Regions from separate parts of the Mesorhizobium sp. B2-3-5 genome, predicted to be linked through region 2. Evidence: predicted binding sites of a transcription regulator. Region 2 holds the regulator's gene; the other holds the start of a gene.
The links. The regulator PhoB, encoded in region 2, activates phosphate uptake and scavenging genes when phosphate is short. The targets are predictions, from matches to a motif close to TGTCATNNANCTGTCAT.

Region 1 (8,029 bases), on a different contig from region 2:
TCTTTGGTCTCTACGGCGCTGCCGCCGGCCCGGATCCGGCGCTGCTTGTCCTTGCTTTGGCCAAAGCTGCTGAACTCGGCATCGCCCTCCATGTCGGTCCGACCGTCTGCAGCGACATCTTCCATCATCCGGATGGCCGTGCCCGGTTTGCCGAGGCGCGGGCGGGCGGGGTCCTGGCGGTGGATATGGAAACCAGCGCGCTTTACCGCATTGCCGGGCATTTCGGGATCCGTGCGCTGTCGATCTGCACGGTGGTCGACCATATCGAGACCGGCGAATTGACCGACTATTCCGAACGCCAGGGGCTTTTCACCGACATGAGCCGCCTGGCCCTCGAACTCGCCACGGAAGGGCGCTGATCATTGCCACCTCAGGGGCGCGCTCGCCTCCTTTTGTGGCGCTGACCGTTATGCCCCCACCGGCTGGCCGTCCTTGCGGCGAATGGCGACAACCGAGGGCCGTGGCGGCTGGCCATCCTTGAAGTCGGGCCACAGCGACTGCGCCTTCTCAAGCGTCTCGGCGTCCTCGGATGGATGCTGGACCGAAAGGAACAGCGTGGTGCCATCCGGCGTGAAGCAGGGGCCGGTCGCTTCCGCGCCGTGCGGGCAGGTGAACAGCAGCTTTGGCAGGCCACGCGCCGGGCCTTCCGTGTCGACGCCATAGACGCCGTCGGGGAGATCGAAATCGTTGGCACCATCGGTTGCCACCCAAAGGCGGCCGGCGGGGTCGAAGGTGATGTTGTCGGGGCAGACGAACCAGCCATTGTCCGACGTGTCGGGATGGAAAGTGGCGCCGATTTTTGCATCCTTCGGATTGCCGCACAGAACGAACAGATCCCAGGTGTATTTGTCGGCGGTGTGGTCGGCGTCCGCGCCACGGCCGCCGGGGGGAATCAATTCGACGATATGACCCCAGAGATTTTCGGGCCGCGTGTTGGCCGGGTTGACCTTGGATTCGTCGCGTTTCTTGTTCTTGGTCATGACAGCGTAGACGCGGCCGGTAACTGGATTGGTCTCGATGTCCTCCGGGCGGTCCATCGGGGTCGCGCCAAGCGCATCCGCCGCCAGCCGCGTCTTCAGCAGCACCTCGGCCTGGTCGGCAAAACCGTTCTCGGCGGTGAGCTTGCCCTGGCTGTGAATCAGCGGCAGCCATGTCATCGAGCCATCGGCGTCGTAACGGGCGACAGAGAGCACGCCGTCGTCCAGGAGGCCATTGCTCGAAGCCGGGTTCGCCTTGTCGTACGCCTTTTTCGAAACGTAGCGGTACATGTATTCGAAATAGTCATCGTCGCCCATGTAGACGACGATGCGGCCGTCCTTGTTGACGACGACGGTCGAGGCCTCATGCGACATGCGGCCAAGTGCCGTGCGCTTCACCGGCTTCGAGCGGGGATCGTAAGGGTCGATCTCGACCACCCAGTCGAAGCGGTTGGCTTCGTTGGGCTCCTTGTCGATGTTGAAGCGATCATGGAAACGGCCACGGCCATAGATGTCGGAGCCGTCAAAACCATAACGGTCGAGAATATCCGCGGTCGGCGCCTTCTTCGGATCGCCGCCGAACAGGTCGCAAACGCCTTCCTCACAGGTCAGCACCGTGCCCCATGGGGTGACGCCGCCGCTGCAATTATAGCTGGTGCCCAGCACCTTCGTGCCGTTCACATCGGCCGAGGTTTTCATAAACGCATGGCCGGCCACCGGCCCGGAGACGGTCATTTCGGTGTTGGCGGTGATGCGGCGATTGAGCGGGCTATCCTCGATGGTTTGCCACTTGCCGTCCTTGAGCATGATCTCGACGATCGAATGCCCCATCGCCGCCAGGCCGAGATCGACCTGTTCCCTATTCATCGTCTTGCCGGCGCCGTCCTCGGTCATGCCGGGGAACATCACATTCGGCGAGATGTACTCGTTGTTGACGCAAAGCAGACCATGGTCGGAGTTCACCGAACCCTTGGGCAACGGCATGAAGGCGATGTAGTCGCAATTGTAGCCGAAGCGCTTTTCCTGTTCGTCGGCCGCGACCGTGTTGCCGTCGAAATCCGGCAGGCCGGCGACAAGCGGATCGCCCCAGCGAGCAACGATCGTCGTTTCGTAGCCTTCGGCGGCGGCGTGGTTCTTGTCATAGACGCGCTTCAATTCGGGAAAACCGAGGGCGGAAAGCGCGGCAATGGCATGTGTTTCGCCGGCAAACAACGAGCCGACAAAGCCGCCGCCGGCGACGAGGGCGCCAGATGCAAGGCTGCCTTTCAGGAGGGCGCGGCGCGAGACGCGCTCGGCGATGACGTCGCGGATGACGGGGGAGGATGAAGACGGGAAGTCGGCCATATGTCTGCCTCTCGAGGTGGATGTGACGGCGCACCGCTGCCTATCCAGCTTCGGCAACATGTCGATGACATCGAGGCAAGTTCGAGCCGCCGAGGACACGGCCGTCGTGCAGGGTTGGGCTATTGGCTGCCGCCCTTGGTGCAGGTCGAAGCGGTGTAGGCCCCGTCGGGTTGCTTCATGATGATGTCGAAGGAGGGCGGGTTCTGGCCGTCCAGGGTTGCCTGGGTCAGTGACAGGGAATTGCCGCCGGTGGTGTAACCGCCGAGCGGTCCCAACCAGGAGATCACGCCGTTCGCGTCCATCTGGTAGTTATAGCCCTGTCGGACGGTCCCGAAGGTGACGGGGCCCGTATAGACGTTCCCCTTGATGGTGATATCGCCCAGGTTGAGGAACATGCCGAGCAGGTAGACTTCGCAGTGATAGCTGCCGTCAGGCATCTTGCCGTCGCTGAAGTCGGCCCGCGCGGTTCCTGTTGCCGCCACCAGAAGCGCCATGCCGATGAATATGCGTGAAATGCCTGTTACCATGACCTTGCTCGCCTGCAGGAGACAGCTTGCCCCAATTCCGCTCGATGCCGCAACGCCGCCATCAGACGAATGCCGGGAGAGATCAAGGCTTGGGCATTTTTTGATGACTGGATGAAAATTGAGCAAATGATGATGCGCTGCACAATTTTCTGCCCTTGAGCTTCTTATCATCGCCGTCACCCATTCAGGTGATGTCATGATAAGGCACTAATAATGTTGTGTATTTTTCCTTTCTCGGCTTGTCCCATCGGTTGGCATGGCGGTTGCTTGGCATTGTGCGGCGCCCACGGCCACACCGGCTGTCGGGCGGAAGCGTTGCCTTCGAGGGGAAGGCGCTCGACCGGAGCGCGGCGCATGACCGCGCCCGGTCGGGCATCGCATGCTGCCTTTGAGCAGAGAGATCTTTCCGCTTCTCACAGCGCGGGAGAATCTCGAATGCGGACGCCAGCAAGTTCCTTTCCGTCTAGAATCGGCGATAGACTTCGGATAGCGATCCGAACTCCGTGGCAAGCCCAATATTTGTTCCGTCCAGCCGTCTGCATCCCTGGTGAATCGGGGACTGCATGCTAGTCTTTTCTTGGCTTTTGTGAGTCGGCCGCTTCCGTATCAGTCTGGTTATCGCAGATCGAGGAGCGGCGAAGGCCGTGCAAGTTCCACGCAAGCAAAGCTTCCTAGCCTCCTGCGATCTGATTGTCGTTCAACGCGTTTGGGCACACAGGCTAAGGGACAGCCATGGAACGTTTCGTCGAAGATTACCAGAAAAGGCGGCTCACAGAGCGTGTCGACATCATAGCCGCCATCAATATCCTGAGGTCACAGGGCTGCGACTACGACGATCTGATCGAGGAGATCACCAAGGTCTTCTACGTCGACCTCGATACCTTCAATGAAATCGTGATGGCGGCGTAGGGCCGCTTTCGCCCGCCCGACAAATCACAGGCTCGATATCGATCCGCGCGGTCAGCTCGCGCGCCGCAATGGAGAGGCCGTGACGCGATTGCGGCCGCCGCGCTTGGCGTCATAGAGCGCCTTGTCGGCGGCGCTGAGCACCTTGTCGAAGCTGAGGCCTTCCTTGCTGCCAAACGCAAAACCAGCGCTAACCGTGCACGTAAGCGAGCCGGTTTCGGTCTCTATCAGGCGCGTCGAGAAAGCTGTCCGGATGCGCTCCGCCGCCGCCTCCACCGTTTCCGGCAAAGTGCGCTTCAACACCAGCGCGAATTCTTCGCCGCCCATGCGCGCGGCGACGTCGGTCTGGCGAAGATTGCCAGCGAGTTCGCTGGCGAACACCTTCAGCACCTCGTCGCCCGCCGCGTGGCCGAACTCGTCGTTGATGGCCTTGAAGTTGTCGAGGTCGAAGACGACCACCGCGGTAAAGGCGCCGACCGGGACATTACCATGCATGTCGAACAGAGCGCGCCGGTTGAGCAGGCCTGTCAGGGGATCGGTCAGGGCATTGCGGCGGTGGTGCCTCGCCAGACGACCCTGATTGAGGGCAAGCGAGAGCGCGCCAATCCCCGTCATGCTGGCGATAACCACGACGAGGCTCAATTCCTCGGCCCAGTTGCTCGGCGCATGGCCCAGGACAAGTTTTCCATCCCAGGCAAGCACCATGGCGCAGAGCGCGAAGGAGGCGGCGGTGGCCGAATAGAGCGCGGTGATGCCGATCGTCAGGGCAGGGGCTTCGTCGCGGCCTCTCCAGTATTCGAACGCCGTCGCAAACAGGAGCAGGGCGGCGAACAGGTTCTCGAACATGAAGCCGAGGCCATCATAGCCCAGAGCCATGGGCGGCAGCGCCACCGCTAGCGAACAGCAGCCAAACATGGTGTGCCGCAGCGGCGAGCCGCCCGTCCTGAACTGGTAGGCGGCACCCAGCATGACTGAGAAACCAATCAACAGGAACGCCAGAGCGGCGATGCCAAGTAGGCGCCCAGGCATGTCGATATAGGCGTCATAGACGAAGATATCACCGACCACGAACACGAGGCTGATAGCCCATGTCAGCAGGAATCGCTCCGTGCGCGCGGTCAACCACATGCCGAACAGTGTCAGGCTCAGGCAGGCGGCGGAGAATCCGACAGCCAGCAGAAGTGAAGTGTAGTCGAGCGACATGCCCCTCTTTTCCCTGCCGGCGGCGGTTCCAGCTCTGCGGCTTGGCGTCCGCGCATTCATGTAGCAAGGAAGTGTCGATAAGGTTACGATGACGCCGAAGATGCCGCGAATAGGCGCTCTGTTACGCGCAAAAGGCATTGGTGACGAGCTAACAGCGCACCCGGATGCCGACTGATGCTCGTCAGTCGGCTATGCGCTTCATCAGCGCCATGGCCCCGAACGGCGCGCGTACCTTGCCCTCGGTGATGAAATAGACAAACACGTCGCGTGGCTGCACCGGCGCGTCGGTTGCGGGATCGGCGCGCCGCAAATCGGCCGGCTGTCCGCCTTCCGCCCAGATCTTTGCCCGCGCCGCCCATTCGTCGAGGCCCTGTGGTGTGTAGCAATCGGGATTGTCGTCGCTGCCGGTCTGCAGTCGCGCATACACGAAATCGCCGGTGACGTCGGCGATATCGGGGTATTTGGCATGATCGGCGTAGACGATCGCCGCCTTGTATTTGCGCGCCAGCGCGGGAAATTCCGGGACAATGAAACTGTCGTTGCGCACTTCAAGCGCATGGCGCAACGCGACACCGTCCTGCTTTTCCGGCAGCAGTTTCAGAAAGGCTTCGAAATCGTCCGGATCGAATTTCTTCGTCGGCGCGAACTGCCACAGGATCGGCCCGAGCTTGTCGCCGAGCGCGGCCACACCCGAACCGAGGAAGCGCATCATCGATTCGCCGGCCTCGCCGAGCACGCGCCGGTTGGTGACGAAGCGATTGCCCTTCAGCGAATAGACGAAACCGTCCGGCGCTTCGCTGGCCCATTTGACGAAGGTCGGCTCCTTGAAGCTCGAATAATAGGTGCCGTTGACCTCGATGCTTGGCACCTGACGGCTGGCATATTGCAACTGCTTCGCCTTCGGCAGTTTGTCCGGATAGAAGGACGTGTCCCAGGGCTCGAAGGTCCACCCGCCCATGCCGGAGCGGATTGTTCCCGATTTGCTCATTGTGGTCCTCCCAAGTGCAGAAGTCTGGCCGAGTTCAGAAAGATCAGGCTGCCGTGATTTCGCCGACCGGCTTGGCCATGTCGACGAGCACCCATCCTGGCCGGTAGGGATTGGGCCGGCGACCCGTTTCGCGATAACCGTAAGCGAGATACAGCGCGATGTTCCGCTCCATCCTGGCGTTGGTGTAGAGCCGCACCTCGGGCAAGCCCCAAAGACGTGCCTGGTCATCGGCGTGCTTGAGCAGCGTTATGCCGAAGCCCTTACCCTGGAAGGCAGGTGACACCGCGACGGAGAAGATCATCGCGTGATCGGCGTGACGCTCTAGCGTTATCAGACCGGCGAGCTCGCCGGCGCTCTCCAGCAACCAGACCTCGCCCTGGGCGATGCGCGGCGCGTAGTCCTCGGTAACCGGGATCGGCGGCGCGTCGAGTATGGCGTCGTAGGGAGCATAGGCTGCTTTCGTCAACGCGACGATCACGGCAAGATCATCGCGGCAGGCGAGCCTCATGATTGATCCATTCCAGCAGCAGAGGCGATCACCTTTTCCATGCCGGCGGCCATCGCCACGACCGCGGCACGGCTGGCGTCGCCCAGGCCATGGCGCCCGGCGATCCAATTCGCATCATTGTAGGACAGCCAGACCTTGCCTTCTTCATCTTCCCAGGCCAGCGCCTTCACCGGCAGGTCGATGCCGGCAAGCTGCCTGTCCTGCATCAGTGGTGTGCCACCTTTGGGATTGCCGAAGATCAACAGTTCGGTGGGGCGAAGTGCGGCGTCGACATCGCGCGCGCCGGCTGCGTGATCGATTCGCGCGAAGACGCGCAATCCCGCGCGCTTTACCGCCTCAGCCATGCGGTTGATGGTTTCGGTCACGCCAAAGCGGCTCTGGACCGTGATGAGACCATCCCCAGCCATCACTCCGCAGCTTCTCGTTTGCCCCCGGGCCGGCGCTCCAGCAGTTCCTTAAGGAACTGGCCGGTGTAGCTGCGCTTCTCGCGCACGATCGCTTCCGGCGTGCCGGAGGCGACCAGCTCGCCACCGCCGTCGCCGCCTTCAGGGCCGAGGTCGAGCACCCAGTCGGCGGTTTTTATCACCTCGAGATTGTGCTCGATGACTACCACCGTGTTCCCCTGGTCTACCAGTTCGTGCAGCACTTCCAGAAGCTTGGCGACGTCGTGGAAATGCAGGCCGGTGGTCGGCTCGTCGAGAATGTAGAGCGTCTTGCCGGTCGCCTTGCGCGACAGTTCCTTGGCGAGCTTGATGCGTTGCGCCTCGCCGCCGGAGAGCGTCGTCGCCTGCTGGCCGATATGGATGTAGCCGAGGCCGACCTGCTTCAGCGTGTCGAGCTTGTCGCGCACGCCGGGCACGGCGGCGAAGAAATCGACGCCTTCCTCGACCGTCATGTCGAGCACGTCGGCGATCGACTTGCCCTTGAACAGCACGTCGAGCGTCTCCCTGTTATAGCGCTTGCCGTGGCAGACATCGCAGGTGACGTAGACGTCCGGCAGGAAGTGCATCTCGATCTTGATGACGCCGTCGCCCTGGCAGGCCTCGCAGCGGCCGCCCTTGACGTTGAACGAGAACCGTCCCGGCTGATAGCCGCGCGCCTTGGCTTCGGGCAGGCCCGCGAACCAGTCGCGGATCGGCGTGAAGGCGCCGGTATAGGTGGCGGGGTTCGAACGCGGCGTGCGGCCGATCGGCGACTGGTCGATGTCGATGACCTTGTCGAGGAACTCCAGGCCCTCGATTCGGTCATGTTCGGCCGGATGCTCGCGCGATCCCATGATGCGGCGCGACGCCGCCTTGAACAGCGTCTCGATCAGGAAGGTCGACTTGCCGCCGCCCGACACGCCGGTGACGGCGGTGAAGGTGCCGAGCGGGATTTCGGCGGTGACGTTCTTCAGATTGTTGCCGCGCGCGCCGACGATCTTCAGGCGCCGGTTCTTCTTTGCTTCACGGCGCACGGCCGGCGTCGCCACTTCGAGTTCGCCCGACAGATATTTGCCGGTGATTGAATTGGGGTTCGCCATCACTTGCTGCGGCGTGCCCTGGGCGATGATTTCGCCGCCATGGATGCCGGCGGC
Region 2 (8,029 bases):
GCGGTGCCGTCATTGGCGGCGACCACGGCATCGACCTTGTTGTCGTTGGCGGTCAGGAACTGCTCCATGTTCTTCTGGGCGTTGGCGGGCAGCCAGCCGTCCGTATAGGCCTCGCCGACATTCTTGATCTTGCCGCTGTCGATGGCCGGCTTGAGCACTTCCATCGAGCCCGAGAACAGGAAGTCGGCATTCGGATCGGCGCCCGAGCCCTTGATGAAGACATAGTTGCCTTCCGGCTTGACCTTGAACACCGCGCGGGCCTGCATGCGGCCGACTTCCTTGTTGTCGAAGGTCAGGTAGAAGACGTCCTTGTTCTCGATCAGGCGGTCATAGCCGACGACCGGAATGCCTTCGTCCAGCGCCTTCTGGACGGCCGGGCCGATCGCCGAGGCGTCCTGCGCCAGGATGATCAGCGAATTGGCGCCCTGCGAGATCAGGCTCTCGACGTCGGTGAGCTGCTTGCCGGGATTGGACTGCGCGTCGGCGGAGATGTATTTGTCGCCGGCGGCCTCGATCGCCTTCTTCATGGCGGCCTCGTCGGTCTTCCAGCGCTCTTCCTGGAAGTTGGACCAAGAAACGCCGATGACCTTGCCCTTCGCCTGCGCGACCGACGCGAGCGTCAGTGACATGGCGACACCCGCCAGGATGGCGACTGCGAATCTCTTCATGATTATCCTCCCTGCGCCGCGTATGGCGCGACCAAACTGGCCCGAAGGCCGGCACAAAGGCTCTATTTTTTCGAGCCTCAAAAAAAATAGTGATGCATCGCCGGAAAGCTGTCAACAATGATTCTGATGGATTTCGAGGGCCCGGGAACCTTTTTTCGAGCCCCGCAATAAATAAATGACAGCATCGGCCGCTTCTGCCAGTATTTAATCGTGTTGCCGACAGTGTTCGAGGTCAGGAAGAACCGCGGCGACCGGGAGGATATGGGAAAAACATGTCGGTCGGAATCCGCCACGACGACCTGCGCCGGCGCAACCGCGCGATGGTGATTGCCGCGGTGCGCCGGGCCGGCCAGTCCTCGCGCACCGAAATCGCCGCGACCACCGGCCTCAGCCACTCCACCATATCGGCGATTTCCTCCGATCTGATCGGCGAAGGTATCCTGGCCGAAGGCAAGCCGAGCGAGGCCGGCGCGCTCAAACGCGGCAGGCCGCAGGTCGGCCTTGGCCTCAATGCGGAAGCCGCAACGGTGATGACCGCTGTGCTGTCGCTGAATTTCCTGTCCGTCGCCGTTATCGACTATGCCGGCCAGGTCATATCAGAGGAACAGCGCCGGCTGGACACGCTGACCATGTCGCGCGATGCACTGATCGGCGAATGCGTCGCCATCGTGCGGCGGCGCCTGGAGGATCCCGACATCGACGTGCGCAGCGTCGCCCGCGTCGCGCTGGCCATCCAGGGCATCACCGACACCGATGCCCGGGCAATGCTGTGGTCGCCCATCACGCCGCAGACCGACATCGCCTTCGCCGACATACTCGAAGCCGAGTTCGGCATCCCCGCCACCGTGGAGAATGACTGCAACATGATGGCGGTGGCGCTGCGCTGGCGCGATCCCGAGCGCTACCGCGACGACTTCATCGCCATTCTCCTTTCGCACGGCATCGGCATGGGCCTGGTGCTGAAGGGCGAGCTCTTCACCGGCACCCACTCCTCGGGCGGCGAATTCGGCCACATGATCCATCGGCCAGGCGGCGCGCTCTGCCGCTGCGGGCGGCGCGGCTGCGTCGAAGCCTATGCCGGCAATTACGCCATCTGGCGCAACGCCAGGCAGCTCAGCGAGGACACCGAGCCGGTGGCCGATGTCAGCGACGCGCAGATGCGGGCGCTGGCGGCGACGGCGCGGCAAACGGACGGGCCCGAGCGCGAGGCCTACCGCAGGGCCGGCGAGGCGCTGGGCTACGGCCTCGGCAGCCTGTTCGCGCTGATCGATCCCGCCCCCGTCGCCATGGTCGGCGTCAGCGCCGCCGCCTTCGACCTGATCGAGCCGGCCTTGCGCGAGGCCATCGCCCAGACCGCCGGCGGCCAGCACTCGAAATCGATTTCCTTCGACACCGAGCCTAACGAGTTGCCGCTGATCCGCGAGGGCTGCGCCATGCGGGCGCTGACTTTCGTCGACCAGGAGATTTTCGCGCCGGGCATGCAGGCGAAAGCCGGCTCCGGGGAGAACGTGGCCTGAATAACGTCGCGCTCAATCCTCGCGGATCGCATACCCTGCACCACGAATGGTGCGGATGACGTCGGGCATGCGGCCGTTGTTGACCGCCTTGCGCAACCGGCCGACATGCACATCCACCGTGCGCTCGTCGATATAGATCGTCTCTCCCCAGACATTGTCGAGCAGCTGGCTGCGCGAAAACACCCGGCCGGGATGACGCATCATGAATTCGAGCAGGCGGAATTCGGTCGGCCCGAGCCGGATTTCGCTCTTCTTGCGGTAGACGCGATGTGATTCGCGGTCGAGCACGATGTCGCCGACCTTGAGCACACTGGACAACACTTCCGGCTTGGCGCGGCGCAGCAGCGCCTTGACCCTGGCCATGAATTCCGGTGTCGAGAACGGCTTGACCAGATAATCGTCGGCGCCGGTCGAAAGGCCGCGCACGCGGTCGCTTTCCTCGCCGCGCGCCGTCAGCATGATGATCGGCAGCCGCTCGGTCTCGGGCCGCATCCTTAGCCGGCGACAGAGTTCGATGCCGGACACCGCCGGCACCATCCAGTCGAGCACCAGCAGGTCGGGGACATTCTCCTGCAGGCGGATCTCCGCCTCATCGCCGCGCGGGACCACCTCGACCTGATAGCCTTCCGATTCCAGATTGTAGCGGAGGAGCACGCCGAGCGGCTCCTCATCCTCCACCACCATGATGCGTGGCGCGATCATCGACTGGTCACCTCTAAAGCAATTCCAGGAAAAGTGTGAAGCGGTTTCCGTCCGGAATTGCATGGAAACAAGAGCGGTTTTCCGTGAAACGGTGAACCGCTCTGACGATCAAGCCGCCGGCGCCGACATCGCCGTTTCGTCCTGCTTTGGACGATTCGCTGGCAGCTGCGTACCGGTCAGCACGTAGTAGGCATTCTCGGCGATGTTGGTCACATGATCGCCGATCCGCTCGAGATTCTTGGCGCAGAACAACAGATGCGTGCAAGCGGTGATGTTGCGCGGATCCTCCATCATGTAGGTGAGAAGTTCGCGGAACACGGAGGTGTATTTGACGTCGATGCGTTCGTCGTCGGCGCGCAGCTTGGCAAGGGCCTCGGCATCGTGCGCCGCATACTCCTCGATCACGCCCTGCACCTGGATCAGCACCAGCTGCGCCATGGCGTCTATCGAATGCGACAGGTCGCGCGGCGTGGTGGACAGGCCGACCGTACCGACGCGCTTGGCGATGTTCTTGGCAAGATCGCCAATGCGTTCGAGGTCGCCGGCCATGCGGATCGACCCGACGACATGCCGCAGATCGTCGGCCATCGGCTGGCGCTTGGCGATCAGCGTGATGGCGCGATCGTCGAGTTCGCGCTGGCGCGCGTCCATGATGACGTCGTCGGAGACAACGCGCTGTGCCAGCGCGTTGTCGGAGTTCAGCAGCGCCTTGGTGGCGCCGCCGACCATCGAGCTGGCGAGATCGCCCATGTCGCTGATCAGCCTGCTGATCTGTCCGAGATCCTCGTCGAAAGAAGCGACTGTGTGTTCGGCCATGATCCTGGTCCTCGTATGCGTGAGATCAGCCGAAGCGGCCGGTGATATAGTCCTGCGTGCGCTTCTCGCGGGGCGATGTGAAGATCTTCTCGGTACGGTCGAACTCGACCAGCTCGCCCAGATACATGAAAGCCGTCTGGCGCGACACGCGCGCCGCCTGCTGCATGTTGTGGGTGACGATGACGATCGTGTAGTCGGCCTGCAGCTCGTCGATCAGCTCCTCGATCTTGGCGGTCGACAGCGGGTCTAGCGCCGAGGCCGGCTCGTCGAGCAGGATGACCTCCGGCTTCACCGCCACGGTGCGGGCGATGCAAAGACGCTGCTGCTGGCCGCCCGAAAGGCTGAGGCCGCTGGCGTTGAGCTTGTCCTTGACCTCGGTCCACAGAGCCGCGCGCTTCAGCGCCTGCTCGACACGGCCGTCCATCTCGGCCTTGCTGATCTTCTCATAGAGCCTGACGCCGAACGCGATGTTTTCATAGATCGACATCGGAAACGGCGTCGGCTTCTGGAACACCATGCCGATCTTGGTGCGCAGCAGGTTGAGGTCCTGCGAGCGGTCGAGAATGTTCCGACCGTCAAGCAGCACCTGACCCTCGGCGCTCTGCTTCGGGTAGAGCTCGTAGATGCGGTTGAAGACGCGCAGCAGCGTCGACTTCCCGCAGCCCGAAGGGCCGATGAAGGCGGTGACACTGCGCTCGGGCAGCGACAGGCTGATGTCCTTCAGCGCCTTCGACTGGCCATAGTAGAAATTGAGGTTCTTGACCTCGATCTTGGCCTTTTCCACGGCAGCCTCGGCCACGTTCAAATCGGTGGACAACATCGGTTTCATCTGTCCTCTCTGCGTCCGGTAAGGCTGCGGGCGAAGATGCTCAGCCCGAGAACCGTTAAGGTGATTATGAGTGCGCCGGTCCAGGCCAGTTGCTGCCATTCCTCGTAGGGGCTGAGAGCGAACTGGAAGATGGTGACAGGCAGGCTGGCCATCGGCGCGTTGAGATTGCTTGACCAGAACTGGTTGTTGAGCGCGGTGAAGAGCAGCGGCGCCGTCTCGCCGGAAATGCGGGCGATGGCCAGCAATATGCCGGTGACGATGCCGGAGAGTGCCGCACGATAGGCGACAGAGCGGATGACCACCCAGCGCGGTGCGCCGATCGCGGCGCCTGCCTCGCGCAAGGCGTTCGGCACCAGGTTGAGCATGTCCTCTGTGGTGCGCACCACGACCGGGATGACGAGGATGGCCAGCGCGACGGCGCCGGCGATGGCGGAGAAGTGCCCCATCGGCCGCACCAGCAACTCATAGACGAACAGGCCGATAACGATCGACGGCGCCGACAGCAGGATGTCGTTGATGAAACGCACCACCGTGGTCAGCTTCGAGAAGCGTCCGTATTCGGCCATGTAAGTACCGGCCAGCACACCGATCGGCGTGCCGACGATGACGCCGATGACGGTCATCACGATGCTGCCATAGATGGCGTTCAGCAGGCCGCCGGCATCGCCGGGCGGTGGCGTCATCTCAGTGAAGACCGCCAGCGAAACGCCGGACAGGCCTTTGTAGACCAGGGCGCCGAGGATCAGCGCCAGCCAGGCAAGGCCGATGCCGGCGGCGACGACGCAGAGCGCCATCATCACGCCGTTCCTTCTCTTGCGTCTGTTGTGGAGTGCCAGGGACGTCGACATCGGTCAGGCTCCCGTGCGGGCGTCGATGCGCATCAGCATATAGCGTGCGATGGCAAGGATAATGAAGGTGATGACGAAGAGGATCAGGCCGAGCGCCACCAGTGAAGAGGTGTAGAGTTGGCCGTCGGCTTCGGTGAATTCGTTGGCGATCGTCGCGGAGATCGTCGTCGCCGGCGCGAACAGCGAGGCGCTGATACGATGCGCGTTGCCGATGACGAAGGTCACCGCCATGGTTTCGCCGAGCGCACGGCCGAGGCCGAGCATGACGCCGCCCATAATGCCGACACGGGTGTAGGGAATGACCACGCGCCGCGTGACTTCCCAGGTCGTGCAGCCGATGCCGTAGGCCGATTCCTTCAGCACCGCCGGCACTGTGTCGAACACGTCCTTGGTGATCGAGGTGATGAACGGCAGCACCATGATGGCCAGGATGAGCGACGACGTCAGCAGGCCGATGCCGTATGGCGGGCCGGCGAACAGGCTGGAGAGCCCGGGCACGTTGTGAAAGATGTCGATGATGAAAGGCTGTACCGTCGTCTGCAGGAACGGTGCGAACACGAACAGGCCCCAGATGCCGTAGATGATCGAAGGGATGCCGGCCAGAAGCTCGACGGCGATGCCGATCGGGCGCCGCAGCGGCCGCGGGCAAAGTTCGGTGAGAAAGACGGCGATGCCGATGCCGATGGGAACGGCGATCAGAATTGCGATGGCTGACGTGACGATGGTGCCGTAGATCGGCGACAGGGCGCCGAAATTCTCGGTGACCGGGTTCCATGCCTCGGTCGTCAGAAAGGAAAAGCCGAACTTGGACAGGGCTTCCCATGAGCCGGCAAACAACGAGACGGCGACGCCGCTGAGGATGAGCAGGACGAGAACGGCGGAAGAGCGCGTCGCCTCCCGAAACACCGTGTCCGTGAAGGCGAAGCGCCGCACTGTCGCATCCCTGGACCGCATGGCGCTCGATAACGGCGTGGCTTCTGAAACGGTGGTCATCTAGCCCCTCGTATTCGAAAGAAATGGGAGGACGCCAAGGCGTCCTCCCTCCGACAAAGAGAGTTACTTGGCGGCGTAGAGCGACTTGCCGTCGCTGCCGACGATGTCCTTGCTCCACATTTCCTCGACGCTCTTGACGACCTTGTCCGGCATCGGAACGTAGTCCAGTTCACCCGCCATCTTGTCGCCCTTCGCATAGGACCAGGCAAAGAACTTGAGGGCTTCGCTGGTCGCCGCGGCGTCATCGGGCTTCTTGTACAGCAGGATCCAGGTCGCGGACGTCATCGGCCAGGATTCGGCGCCCGGCTGGTTGGCGAGAATGACGCCATAACCCGGCTGTGAGTTCCAGTCGGCATTGGCCGCCGCGGCCGAGAACGCCTTCGCGGTCGGCTCGATCTTCTTGCCGTCCTTGTTGATCATGTCGGTGTAGGTCAGTTTGTTCTGCTTGGCATATGCGTATTCGACATAGCCGATGGCGCCGCCGGTCTGCGACACGTTGTTGGCAACGCCTTCATTGCCCTTGGCGCCGATACCCACCGGCCACTCGAGCGCGCTGTTGACGCCAACCTTGGACTTCCAGTCGGCGTTCACGTCGGCGAGATAGTAGCTGAAGTTGAACGTGGTGCCCGAGCCGTCCGAACGGTGGACGACGGCAATCGCCTGGTCTGGCAGCTTGGCCTTGGGGTTGAGCTTCTTGATCGCCTCGTCGTTCCAGTTGGTGATCTTGCCGAGGAAGATATCGGCCAGCGTCGTGCCGTCGAGAACGAGTTCGCCCGGCTTGATGCCTTTGAGATTGACGACGGGCACGATGCCACCCATCACCATCGGGAACTGGGCGAGACCGGTGGAGTTGAGGTCTTCACCCTTCAGCGGCGCGTCGGAAGCGCCGAAGGTAACGGTCTTGGCCTTGATCTGCTTGACGCCGCCGCCGGAACCGATCGACTGGTAGTTGAGGCCGATGCCGGTCTCTTTCTTGTAGGCGTCGGCCCACTTCGCGTAGATCGGGTAGGGGAAAGTGGCGCCAGCGCCGGAGATATCAGCCGCAAACGCTGCGGACATGGTGAAGGTGGACGCCGCAGCCATTGCAATCGCAACGGCCGCCGAGCGGATGAAATGTCTCATGTGGCCTGCTCCTGTTCGGAAGATGGTCTCTCGGCGCCCTTTTGCCGGCGCCCGCTGAGGCCAATAGCCTTCGATTATTACAGTCGCATGACAGTTTCGTGTCAACCGGGTAACGCGTCGCCGGCGCGGGGAAAGGCGGCGGCTTCGGATGGTTGCGGCCCGGTCCGGGTTTGCCCCGGGAATCAGTGGCTTGAGCCATTGCCGGCTCGGAGCCGGCGTTGGATTCGCCGGGCCGGCTCGGATGAAGAAAATCCGGACGGGAGCGCGTTGCTCGAGGCCAGAGCGTGTCGTGGCCGGGCCATCGCCGAAAACAGGTCCGTTGGGGTAGAGTGACGCTGTTTCTTGCCGGCGGTCGCTGCTCCCGCCCGTAACTGAGAAGAGCGGAATTCGATGTTGCCATTGTCCCGGCTAAGCACCGCCTTTGATATGGTGCGATCACACCATAGTCTTTGCACGCAGGGGTAGCAGCAAATCCCGACTGATTCCCTCCGGCAACGCCTCTTCGGATTGCTGGAACCGGCCGACGCGGTGCTA

Region 1: the regulator PhoB is predicted to act here: its motif matches at 2,375-2,391, upstream of FJ958_RS04315 (PhoX family phosphatase).

What each region holds. Positions count from the first base shown of each region.
Region 1 covers NZ_VFVX01000002.1:293,960-301,988, reverse strand. The annotation lists gene FJ958_RS04320 (DeoD-type purine-nucleoside phosphorylase) at 1-359, shown strand, start outside; gene FJ958_RS04315 (PhoX family phosphatase) at 408-2,321, opposite strand; gene FJ958_RS04310 (hypothetical protein) at 2,441-2,848, opposite strand; gene FJ958_RS04300 (hypothetical protein) at 3,581-3,757, shown strand; gene FJ958_RS04295 (GGDEF domain-containing protein) at 3,809-4,957, opposite strand; gene FJ958_RS04290 (DUF72 domain-containing protein) at 5,139-5,945, opposite strand; gene FJ958_RS04285 (GNAT family N-acetyltransferase) at 5,989-6,453, opposite strand; gene FJ958_RS04280 (DUF302 domain-containing protein) at 6,450-6,860, opposite strand; gene uvrA (excinuclease ABC subunit UvrA) at 6,860-8,029, opposite strand, start outside.
Region 2 covers NZ_VFVX01000008.1:207,340-215,368, forward strand. The annotation lists gene xylF (D-xylose ABC transporter substrate-binding protein) at 1-668, opposite strand, end outside; gene FJ958_RS12740 (ROK family protein) at 941-2,185, shown strand; gene phoB (phosphate regulon transcriptional regulator PhoB) at 2,198-2,887, opposite strand; gene phoU (phosphate signaling complex protein PhoU) at 2,996-3,703, opposite strand; gene pstB (phosphate ABC transporter ATP-binding protein PstB) at 3,729-4,532, opposite strand; gene pstA (phosphate ABC transporter permease PstA) at 4,529-5,380, opposite strand; gene pstC (phosphate ABC transporter permease subunit PstC) at 5,384-6,373, opposite strand; gene pstS (phosphate ABC transporter substrate-binding protein PstS) at 6,437-7,495, opposite strand; gene FJ958_RS12775 (PAS domain-containing protein) at 8,027-8,029, opposite strand, start outside.